DNA from 3 places in the Georgenia wutianyii genome. Region 2 is predicted to be linked to each of the others. Evidence: riboswitches for the same ligand, from Rfam matches in the RefSeq annotation. Region 2 holds a riboswitch; each other region holds the start of a gene.

Region 1 (3,263 bases), 820 kb from region 2:
CAGGTCTGGAGCCGCTCGGCGGTGTGCTCGGCGTGCAGTCGCGCCACCTCGCGGTAGTGGTCGCCGAGGACGGGGATGTCCTCGAGGAGGGCGTGGTCGTCCTGGCTCGCCTGGACGACGACGAGGTCGGTCCCGCGCCGGGCCGCCTCCTCGAAGGCGTACTCCATCGCCTCGGGTGCCCCCTCCTCCGGGTCCATGCCCACGACGACGGGCGCCGTGTCCCCGCCGGGCGGCACGTCGCGCACGACGACGACGGCGCAGGCGGCGTGGGCCGCGACCTTCTGGGCGACGGACCCCATGAGCGCGTCGTCGGACTCCCCCAGCCCGCCGGAGCCGACGACGACGACCACCGCGCGTCGTGACGCCTCGACGAGCGCCTCCGCCGGGGACTCGACGAGCACATCGCGGGTGACCTCGAGCCCGGGGTGGGACTCGAGCACCCGCTCCACGACGGCCGACACGATGCGCTCACCGGTCTCGGTCACCTCGGGCGGAGGCGCGAAGTCCCAGGCGTGCGCGTGGGTCACCCACGGGAAGGCGTAGACGATGTGGAGGCCGGCGGAGCGGCGTGCGGCCTCGCGGGCCGCCCAGTCGACGGCGAGCTCGGCGTTCGCCGACCCGTCGGTACCGACGACGACGCTCCCGGTCGGGGGCTCCTCGGTGACCATCGCACTCCTCACGCAGGCTCGGGCGCGGGCGGGACGGGCCCGCGCCCCCATCCTGCCACGAGGGGTGAGGCGGGGTCCGCGCCGCCCGAGACCCCGCGGCCGTCTCAGTCCCGGACGCGCCCGACCTCGGCGCCGGACGTCGCGACGAGGCCCCGGGCCTGCAGCGCCGGGATGATCCCCCGGATGAGGCGGGTGACGTCCGCGGGGATCGAGCCGGGCAGGACGACGAACCCGTCCGCCGCGCCGGCCTCGAGCCACTTCTCGATCGTCGTGACGACGTCGCCGACGGTACCGACGGCCTCGAGCGCGCCCTCCCAGGAGCCGGTGCCCCCGGCGATGTCGCTGAGGAGGTCGGCCCGCGCCCGGGCGGACTCGTAGTCGGCTGCGATGACGGTGCGCAGGTCGACGAGGACGCGGACGGGCGGGCGCCCTGCGGCCCGTGCCGCGGAGCGCACGGCGAAACGCAGCTCGCGCGCCCACCCGAGGTCCGCCTCGCGCAGCCGGACGACGTCGGCGAGCTCGGCCACGGCCGGCAGCTCGGCCTCCTGCTCCAGCGGCAGGACGACGGTCGGCCGCTGGCTCGAGCGGGCCTCGGCGGTGCGGATGAGGTCCTCGAGCAGGTCACCGAGCTGCGGCAGCGCGCTGACGCGCTCGTCCCGCCCACGGGAGACCTGCAGGCCGGCCCAGGAGCCGCTCTTGCGGTTGAACTGGGCGAGCTCGGCGGCGACGGCGGCGTCCGCCCGGCCCAGCTGCACGCTGGGGACGAGCCCGGTGCCGCCGGCGCTGGGGCTGATGCGGCGGGCGGCGATCACGGGGTCGAGCCAGGCGTTGGCGCGCGGCGAGGCGTCGGCCCGGAGGCGGAAGTCCTCACCGAGCGTGACGAAGGAGACCCCGCCCTTGTGCGCGGCACGGGCGTAGGAGGCGAGGCGCACGAGGTTGGCCTGCTCGGCGGGCAGCCCGGCGGCCGCGCCGCGGTCGTGGGCGGGGGCGCCGAGGCCGGAGAGGTCGAGGGCGATGGTCGCCGTGGTCGAGGTGGTCTCGGTGGTGCGGGTGGGGAGGAAGGCAGTGGACATGACGGGTCACCGTTTCGGCTCGCGGCGCGTGTGACGCGCCCGAAGGAAGTGGGCTGGGCCGCCGGGTCCGGCGCGCGGCGTGTCACTCGCCGGCGGCCGGGGCTGGCCCAGGGGTGATGCGCCGGCTCGGGGCCGAGGCATCGCGGGTATGTCTCAGGCGGACATACAGGGGCGAGCCCACATGCACATCGAGGCGCCGCTTCGGCTGGTGATCGGCCGGGGGCTCTGGTGCGTGGTCATCGCCGTACTTCCTTCGTGCTCGGCACCTGTCGGTGCGCCGCGTTGCCCCGCGCTCGTCGCGGGGCCAGGTCATCACCCGGGGCACCCACCGCACGTGGCGGGTTGCCGACCAGCAAGCCGGGGCTTAGCGCGCTCGAGGCGCGCACTGGTGCTCTGAACCTGGCGCAGACGCTAGTCGCGCCACGTTCCGCGTGTCAACCACCCCGTCTCACCCCCCAAGACGCGGCTCGACGGGTCCCCACCCTGTCCTCCCCGCCCACCGCCGCGCCGCCGCGCCTGACGCCTCCGGCCTCACGCCCCGGGGCCGACCGCGGGTGAGACGGCCGAGCGCGGGTGACACCGCGCCCGCGCCCGGCGGTCTCACGCGCGGTGGCGCTCAGAGGCAGTCGCGGCCGCGGCCCAGCTCGCCGCCGGGCACCGTGATGACCTCGCGACAGCCGACTTGCGCGCGAGAGCCGACTTCCAACAGCCGACTTCCGCGCGGCGAGCCCTCAGTAGTAGACGGCGAGCGGGCCGTTCGGGCCGGGGATGACCCGGACCGGGGTGTCGAAGACCCGGGTGAGGACGTCGTCGTCCATGATCGACTCGCACGTCCCGAACTCCGCGATCTTCCCGTCCTTGACGGCGCAGATGTGGTCGGCGTAGTGGCTGGCGAAGTTGATGTCGTGGAGGACGACGACGATCGTGCGTCCCAGCTCGGCAGCGGCGCGGCGCAGGTGCTGCATCATCTGGACCGAGTGGCGCATGTCGAGGTTGTTGAGCGGCTCGTCGAGGAGGACGAACTCGGTGTCCTGGCACAGCACCATGGCGACGTAGGCGCGCTGGCGCTGCCCACCGGAGAGCTGGTCGAGGTAGCGGTCCTCGAGGTCGCCGAGCTCGAGGAAGTCGATCGCCTGGCTGACGAGCTCCTCGTCGGCGGCGGTGAGGCGGCCCTTGGAGTAGGGGAAGCGGCCGAAGGCGACGAGCTGGCGCACGGTGAGCCGGGTGACGAAGTGGTTCTCCTGGCGCAGCACCGACACGATCTTGGCGAGGTCCTTGGAGGCGGTGCTCGTGATGTCGTAGCCGGCGATCTCGATGGTCCCGGCGTCCAGCCCGAGGAGGCGGCCGATCATCGTGAGCAGCGTCGACTTCCCGGCGCCGTTGGGGCCGATGAGGGCGGTGATGCCACCGGTGGGGATGGTGAGGTCGACCGGCCCGATGACGACCTCGCTGCTGTAGTCCTTGCGGACGTCGGACAGGGTGATCACAGGCGGCCCTTTCGCAGGATGACGACGAGGAAGAC
Region 2 (3,263 bases):
CCGAGGACCCGCGCTCCGGTGACCGGTGAGAGGACCTGGGACCCGAGCACGGCGTCGTGCACCGCGACCTCGGCGACCTGCGTGGCGAGGCTGCGGGCGACGTCGCCCTTGGTGTCCAGGACGTCGGCGGTGGCCCGCATGTCGGCGACGCGCGCGAGAACCCCGGTCGCGCCCCCACCGACCGTGAGGGACTCCGTCACAGGACCTCCTCGGCGTGGAGCAGACCGGTGAGGGCGGAGAGCAGCTCCTGGCGGACCTGGCCGAGGTCCGAGCGGCGCAGGGTCACCGCGTGGGAGCTGGCGTCGACGAGCTCCACGACGTCGGCCTCGGTCCACAGCCACACCCCGCGGAAGGCGAGCGCCTCGGCGCCGCGCAGCCGGACCGCGCTCACCGAGGCGCCGCCGGTGACGTCGCCGGCCAGCGAGCCGAGGACCGACAGGGCGGAGGTCGGCAGGCCCGCGAGGTGGGCGGCGACGTCCTGCCGCCCGGAACGCATCGCCCGGGCGATCGCGGCCGACTGGGGCCAGCCCACGCGCACGGGCGAGCGGTGCTCGGGGCCGAAGGAGGCGGTCGGGCCGGGCAGCGCCCGCACGACCTCGTTGAGCAGGCCACCGGCCGCGGAGAGCGAGACCTCGACGACGGGCTCCTGCTCGAGCACCGCCTCACCGCCGGTGACCCCCGCCTGCCGGCGGCGGCGGGACAGGGCTGCCGTGCGGCCGGCGCTCCACGCGACGGCCTGGTTGACGACGACGTCACCGGCCCAGGAGGCGACGTCGACCCGCACCTCGGACTCCAGGAGCTGGAGCATGCCGAGGACGCACGGCGGGGTGAGGGCGGTGACGGTGTCCTCCGCCGGGACGTGGCTGGCCAGGCCGCGCAGCTGGAGGCCTGCCCAGGCGCGCGCCCGCTGCTCGTCGGTGAGCGGGGTGTCGGGGTCCAGGCCGAAGGACTCGGGCTCGAACCCGGCCGGCGTGCCGGCGCCGGGGGCGTGGGAGAGCAGCGCGGAGCGCAGCACGGTCCACTCCGCGACGTCGAGCCGGAAGCGCGCAACCTTGCTGTGCGCCTGGCGCCGAGCGCGCTGGACGGTCTGTGCAGACATGGCGACCACCTTTCTCACCGGGCCGCACGGGGCGCCGGTGCCCCCGCGGTCATCCTCGCCTCGGGGGTGCGGCCCTGACCATGGGGAGAACTGCCCATGCCGCGCGCCACCCCGTCCCACGGAGGCCGGGCTGTCGCCCTTCTCGGTCCACCTGGTGGGACCGGCCAGGTGGCCGCCCGCGCCCGCCCCGGCCCTCTGGCTAGCATCGGGTCGACCCATCCAGAGCAGCCGAGAGACCTGGCTCGACGACGCTGCAGCAACCCGGTCCACGGGTGCTCCCGCCAGGAACGATGGAGGAGCCATGGCCACCGACCCCGCCCGCCCCGCCTGTCCCGGCCCCGGCGGCTACCCGGACCCCGACCCGGCCTGGGGACCGGCGACGCGCGCCGTCCACGCCGGGCACGCGCGCACCGGCTTCCAGGAGACCTCGGAGGCGCTGTTCCTCACCCAGGGCTTCGTCTACGACGGCGCCGCGGACGCCGAGGCGGCCTTCGAAGGCACCCTCGACCGGTTCACCTACGCGCGCTACGAGAACCCGACGGTCTCGACGTTCGAGGAGCGGCTGCGCGCACTGGAGGGGGCCGAGGCGTGCCTGGCGACCGCCTCGGGCATGTCCGCGGTCTTCTCCACCCTCGCCGCCCTCGTGCGCAGCGGGTCGCGCATCGTCGCCGGCCGCGCCCTGTTCGGCTCGACCGTGACGGTCTTCGAGGACCTCCTCGCCCGCTGGGGCGTGGTCACCGACTACGTCGACGCCCACGACCTCGCCGACTGGCGGCGGGCCCTGGCCACGCCGGCCGACGTCGTCTTCTTCGAGACACCGTCCAATCCGATGCAGGACGTCGTCGACGTCGCCGCGGTGAGCGCGCTCGCCCACGCCGCGGGAGCGACGGTCGTCGTCGACAACGTCCTGGCCACCCCGGTGCTCCAGCGGGTGCTGCCCCAGGGCGCCGACGTCGTCGTCTACTCGGCGACCAAGCACATCGACGGGCAGGGTCGGACGATGGGGGGCGCGGTGCTCGGCAGCCGCGAGTTCGTCCACGGGCCGCTGCGGCTCGTGCTGCGCAACACCGGGCCCACGCTCAGCCCGTTCAACGCGTGGGTGCTGCTCAAGGGCCTGGAGACGCTGCCGCTGCGGGTGCGCGCGCAGAGCGCCGCGGCCCTCGAGCTCGCCCGGTGGCTGGAGACCCGGCCCGGCATCGGCCGCGTCCACTACCCCTTCCTCGACTCCCACCCGCAGGCGGCGCTCGCCCGCGCCCAGATGAGCGGCGGCGGCACGGTGGTGACGTTCGACCTCGTCGTCGACGGCCGTCCGGCGGGCCGGGCCGAGGCGTTCGCGTTCCTCGACGCCCTGCGACTCGTGCTCATCTCCAACAACCTCGGGGACACGAAGTCGCTGGTCACCCACCCGGCGACGACGACGCACCGGCGGCTCGGTCCCGACGGGCGTGCCCGGGTGGGGATCAGCGACGCGACCGTGCGGCTGTCGGTGGGGCTGGAGGAGGTCGCCGACCTGCGCGCCGACCTCGACCAGGCGCTCGCCGCGGTGCGCGCCGTGCGCCGGCCGGCGGCCTGAGGCGGGTCAGCCGGCCGGCCGGGTGCGCCGCACCCAGCGGGCCATCCGCCACATCGCCACGGCCGCCATCGCCTCGAGCACGGGGTTGAGCACGCCGGGGGCGGGCACGGGGCCACGCAGGTGGGCGTCGTAGGTCCACGTCACGCGTGACCGGCCGCCCGCGGCGGGGGACACGGTGATCGTCGAGGTCCCCAGGAGCACGGGCCCGAGCTTGCGCAGGACGAGCTCGTGGGGTGGGTCGGCGCGCGCGACCTGCATCCGGTCGACGAACACCCCCGCGGTGCGCGCGAGGACGACGTCGCCGGTCCGGGCCGGGCCCGGGGGCGCCGCGACGTGGGTGAGCGGGATCCACCGGTCGTGCCGGCCGAGCGTGGCGACGAGCCGGAACGCGCGGTCGGGCGGGACGTCGAGCACGCGCGAGGCCATGGCCGGGACTGTAGTGGGCGCGGGCGTCCGCAGCCCGGGGTGGTGCCCGCATGACGTGCCCGCGCCCGGGCGCGGGTAGGCTAGCCCGTGCCCCGCCCTCGTAGCTCAGGGGATAGAGCACCGCTCTCCTAAAGCGGGTGTCGGCAGTTCGAATCTGCCCGAGGG
Region 3 (3,263 bases), 470 kb from region 2:
TCGGCGACCTCGGCCTCGAAGTACGGCAGGTGCTGGAAGAAGTTCGCGTCGAGCTCACCCTCGGCGAGCTGGACGTTGGGCTGGACGTAGTCGGTGTACTCGATGATGTCGAGGGTGAAGCCGGCGTCCTCGGCGAGGTTCTCCTGGACGAACTCGAGGATCTCGGCGTGGGGGGTCGGGCTGGCACCGATGACGATCGTCGCGATGCCGCCGGACTCACCGGTGGCGGCGGCCGGCTCCTCCTCGGCGGTGTCGCCGCAGGCGGCGAGCGCGAGGGTGGTGACGGCGGCGAGCGCGGCGAGCAGCACGGGTCGGGTGGTGCGCATGGGTTGGGTCCTCTCGGTGGGGCTCAGCGGTGGTCGACGAGTCGCACGACCCGGTCCCCGAGCATCTGGATCAGCTGGACGAGCACGATGATCACGACGACGGTCACGACCATGACGTCGGTCTGGAAGCGTTGGTAGCCGTGGTTGACGGCGAGCGCACCGAGGCCCTCGGCCCCGAGCGCGCCGGCCATCGCGGAGTAGGAGATGAGCGTGATGACGGTGACGGTGACGCCGCCGACGAGCGCGGGCAGTGCCTCGCGGACGAGGACGCCGCCGACGATCCCGAGCCGGGAGGCACCGACCATCTGGGCCGCCTCGACCTTCCCCGGGGCCACCTCGCGCACCGCGTTCTCCACGAGCCGGGCGAAGAAGGGGATGGCGGCGACGGCGAGGGGGACGACGGCGGACCGCCACCCGTAGGTGGTCCCGGTGAGGAGCCGGGTGAGCGGCAGGATCGCGACCATGAGGATGATGAACGGGATCGAGCGCCCGACGTTGACGACGACGGACAGCACCGTGTTCAGCGCCGGCGCGGGGCGCAGGCCCCCGGGCGCGGTGACGACGAGCGCGAGGCCGAGCGGCAGGCCGAGGAGGATGGTGATGACGGTCGACAGCCCCGTCATGTAGAGGGTCTGGAGGGTCGCCTCGGGCAGCTGCTCGGTGATGACCCGGTTGGCGAGGGCGTCCTGCAGCCAGCTCACGGCGCCACCTCCTCGACGTGGACCCCGGCCGCGCGCAGCTCTCGCTGCGCGACGAGGGCGGCGGACACCGGGACGGACAGTCGCAGCCGGCCCACCCGGGTGCCGGCAAGGGTCTCGATGGTGCCGGCGGAGACGTCGGCCTCCTCGCCGAGCGCGGCGACGGCGGCGAGCACCCGGGCGGTGCTCACCTCACCGCCGAAGGACAGCTCGAGGGTGGCGCGGCCCTCCTCGCGCGGCTCGGGAGGCAGCGGGACGAGTGCGCGGGCCAGGCGGGTGCCGTGGTCACCGGCGACGACGTCGATCGGCCCGTGCTCGGCGACGCGGCCGTGGTCGAGGAGGCTGACCGAGTCGCACACCTCGCGGACGACGGCCATCTCGTGGGTGATGATGAGGACGGTGATCCCGAGCCGGTCGCGGACGTCGCGGATGAGCCCGAGGATCTGGCGGGTGGTGTCGGAGTCGAGCGCCGACGTCGGCTCGTCGCACAGGAGGACTGCGGGCTCGGCCGCCAGCGCGCGGGCGATGCCGACGCGCTGCTTCTGGCCGCCGGAGAGCTGGGCCGGGTAGGCGTCGGCCCGGTCGCCGAGCCCGACGAGCTCGAGCAGCTCGCGCACCCGCTCGTCGCGACGCTCGCGCGGCACGCGGGCGACCCGCAGCGGGTAGGCGACGTTGGCCGCCGCCGTGCGCGCCTCGAGCAGGTTGACGTGCTGGAAGACCATCCCGATGCGGCGCCGCTGGCGGCGCAGCTCCCGCTCACCGAGGCCGGCGAGCGGGACGCCGTCGATGCTCACGGTCCCGGAGGTCGGGCGCTCGAGGGCGGTGAGGCAGCGGACGAGGGTCGACTTGCCGGCCCCGGACTCCCCGACGATCCCGTGGATCGCGCCGCGCGGGACGTGGAGGTCGATGCCGTCGAGCGCGACGACCTCGCGGCCACCGCGGCTGCGGTAGACCTTGCGCAGGTCGGTCAGGCTGATCACGAGAGACGTCCTTCCATCGGTCCTGGCGGGAGCACCCGACGGATCGGGTTGCTGCAGCGTCGACGAGCCAGGTCTCTCGGCTGCTCTGGATGGTGGCCACATCGTAGGATCGCGAATCCGGGTCCTGGCAAGTGCGTCCGGCTGGCGAGACGTGCGTCTTGCCATCCGGGCGCCACCGGAGATGCCCGGCGAGCCGCCCCGCCCGCCTCCTGCTATAACCGCTTCATGCCGCCGCGCACCGACGCCCCGGCCCGCCGGCTGCGGACCGAGGTGTGGATCGTCCTCGGCCTGTCCCTCGGGCAGTCCGGGGTGTACGCCGTCGTCAACATCATCGCCCGCCTCACCGCCGAGGCGCCGCTGCGGCAGCAGACCACCGCGCTCAACCCCTCGCGCTCCCCGCGCCCCTACCTCGACCTCACCTACCAGCTGCTCAACATCGGGTTCGCGCTCGTGCCGGTCGCCCTCGCGCTCTTCCTCCTCAGCGAGCCCGGACGGCGCGCCACCAGCCGCATCGGTCTCACGTTCTCCCGCCCCTGGCGCGACCTCGCCGTCGGCGTCGGCCTCGCGGCGCTCATCGGGGTGCCCGGGCTCGGGGTGTACGCGCTGGGCCGCGCGCTCGGCATCACCGTCGAGGTGCAGGCCGCCACGCTCGACCAGTACTGGTGGACCGTCCCGGTGCTCATCCTCGCCGCGCTGAAGAACGCGCTCCTCGAGGAGGTCATCGCAGCCGGCTACCTCATCGAGCGGCTCGAGCAGCTCGGCTGGCGCCCCGCGTCGGTCGTCGCCGCGAGCTCGCTGCTGCGCGGTTCCTACCACCTCTACCAGGGCATCGGACCGGGCCTGGCCAACGTCGCCATGGGCGTCGTGTTCGCCGAGTACTACCGCAGACGACGGCGCACCATGCCGCTCGTCCTCGCCCACACGCTCATCGACGTCGTCGCCTTCGTCGGCTACTCGCTGCTGCCGGAGTCCGTGCTGCGGACCCTCGGACTCACCTGAACCGCCCGGAAAGGGCCACGCCCACCCGGCTCCCGCGTCTGCGCAGGCCGCACGTCCTAGAATCGGGCGCATGACGGAGCGGCCGGGCGACACCCGCACGCCCGCGCCCGGCGCCCCGGAGGCGCCCCGGCGCAAGGTGCTCCTCGTCGACCTCCCGGCCGTGCGCGTGCGCCGCCCGCGCGACCTCCTCGAGCTCGTCATGTCGGCGCTCGGGATCGGCGTCGTGCTCCTCCTCGCCGTCTACGCGCACGCGACGGCGA

What was found. Region 2 has a riboswitch for S-adenosylmethionine ahead of FE251_RS01865 (O-succinylhomoserine sulfhydrylase). Riboswitches for the same ligand answer to the same signal wherever they lie in the genome.
Region 1: it holds a riboswitch for S-adenosylmethionine, as region 2 does, so the genes downstream of both, FE251_RS05465 (LLM class oxidoreductase) here and FE251_RS01865 (O-succinylhomoserine sulfhydrylase) in region 2, are expected to answer to the same signal.
Region 3: it holds a riboswitch for S-adenosylmethionine, as region 2 does, so the genes downstream of both, FE251_RS15040 (methionine ABC transporter ATP-binding protein) here and FE251_RS01865 (O-succinylhomoserine sulfhydrylase) in region 2, are expected to answer to the same signal.

Annotation. Positions count from the first base shown of each region.
Region 1 is NZ_CP040899.1:1,220,671-1,223,933, reverse strand. It holds gene FE251_RS05470 (universal stress protein) at 1-668, opposite strand, end outside; gene FE251_RS05465 (LLM class oxidoreductase) at 773-1,741, opposite strand; SAM riboswitch class IV at 2,016-2,141, opposite strand; gene FE251_RS05460 (iron ABC transporter ATP-binding protein) at 2,473-3,228, opposite strand; gene FE251_RS05455 (iron chelate uptake ABC transporter family permease subunit) at 3,225-3,263, opposite strand, start outside.
Region 2 is NZ_CP040899.1:395,964-399,226, forward strand. It holds gene FE251_RS01855 (alpha/beta hydrolase family protein) at 1-200, opposite strand, end outside; gene FE251_RS01860 (hypothetical protein) at 197-1,099, opposite strand; SAM riboswitch class I at 1,312-1,396, shown strand; gene FE251_RS01865 (O-succinylhomoserine sulfhydrylase) at 1,401-2,672, shown strand; gene FE251_RS01870 (SRPBCC family protein) at 2,679-3,098, opposite strand; tRNA gene FE251_RS01875 (tRNA-Arg) at 3,193-3,263, shown strand, end outside.
Region 3 is NZ_CP040899.1:3,383,821-3,387,083, forward strand. It holds gene FE251_RS15030 (MetQ/NlpA family ABC transporter substrate-binding protein) at 1-326, opposite strand, end outside; gene FE251_RS15035 (methionine ABC transporter permease) at 350-1,027, opposite strand; gene FE251_RS15040 (methionine ABC transporter ATP-binding protein) at 1,024-2,004, opposite strand; SAM riboswitch class I at 2,015-2,100, opposite strand; gene FE251_RS15045 (CPBP family intramembrane glutamic endopeptidase) at 2,230-3,003, shown strand; gene FE251_RS15050 (lysylphosphatidylglycerol synthase transmembrane domain-containing protein) at 3,074-3,263, shown strand, end outside.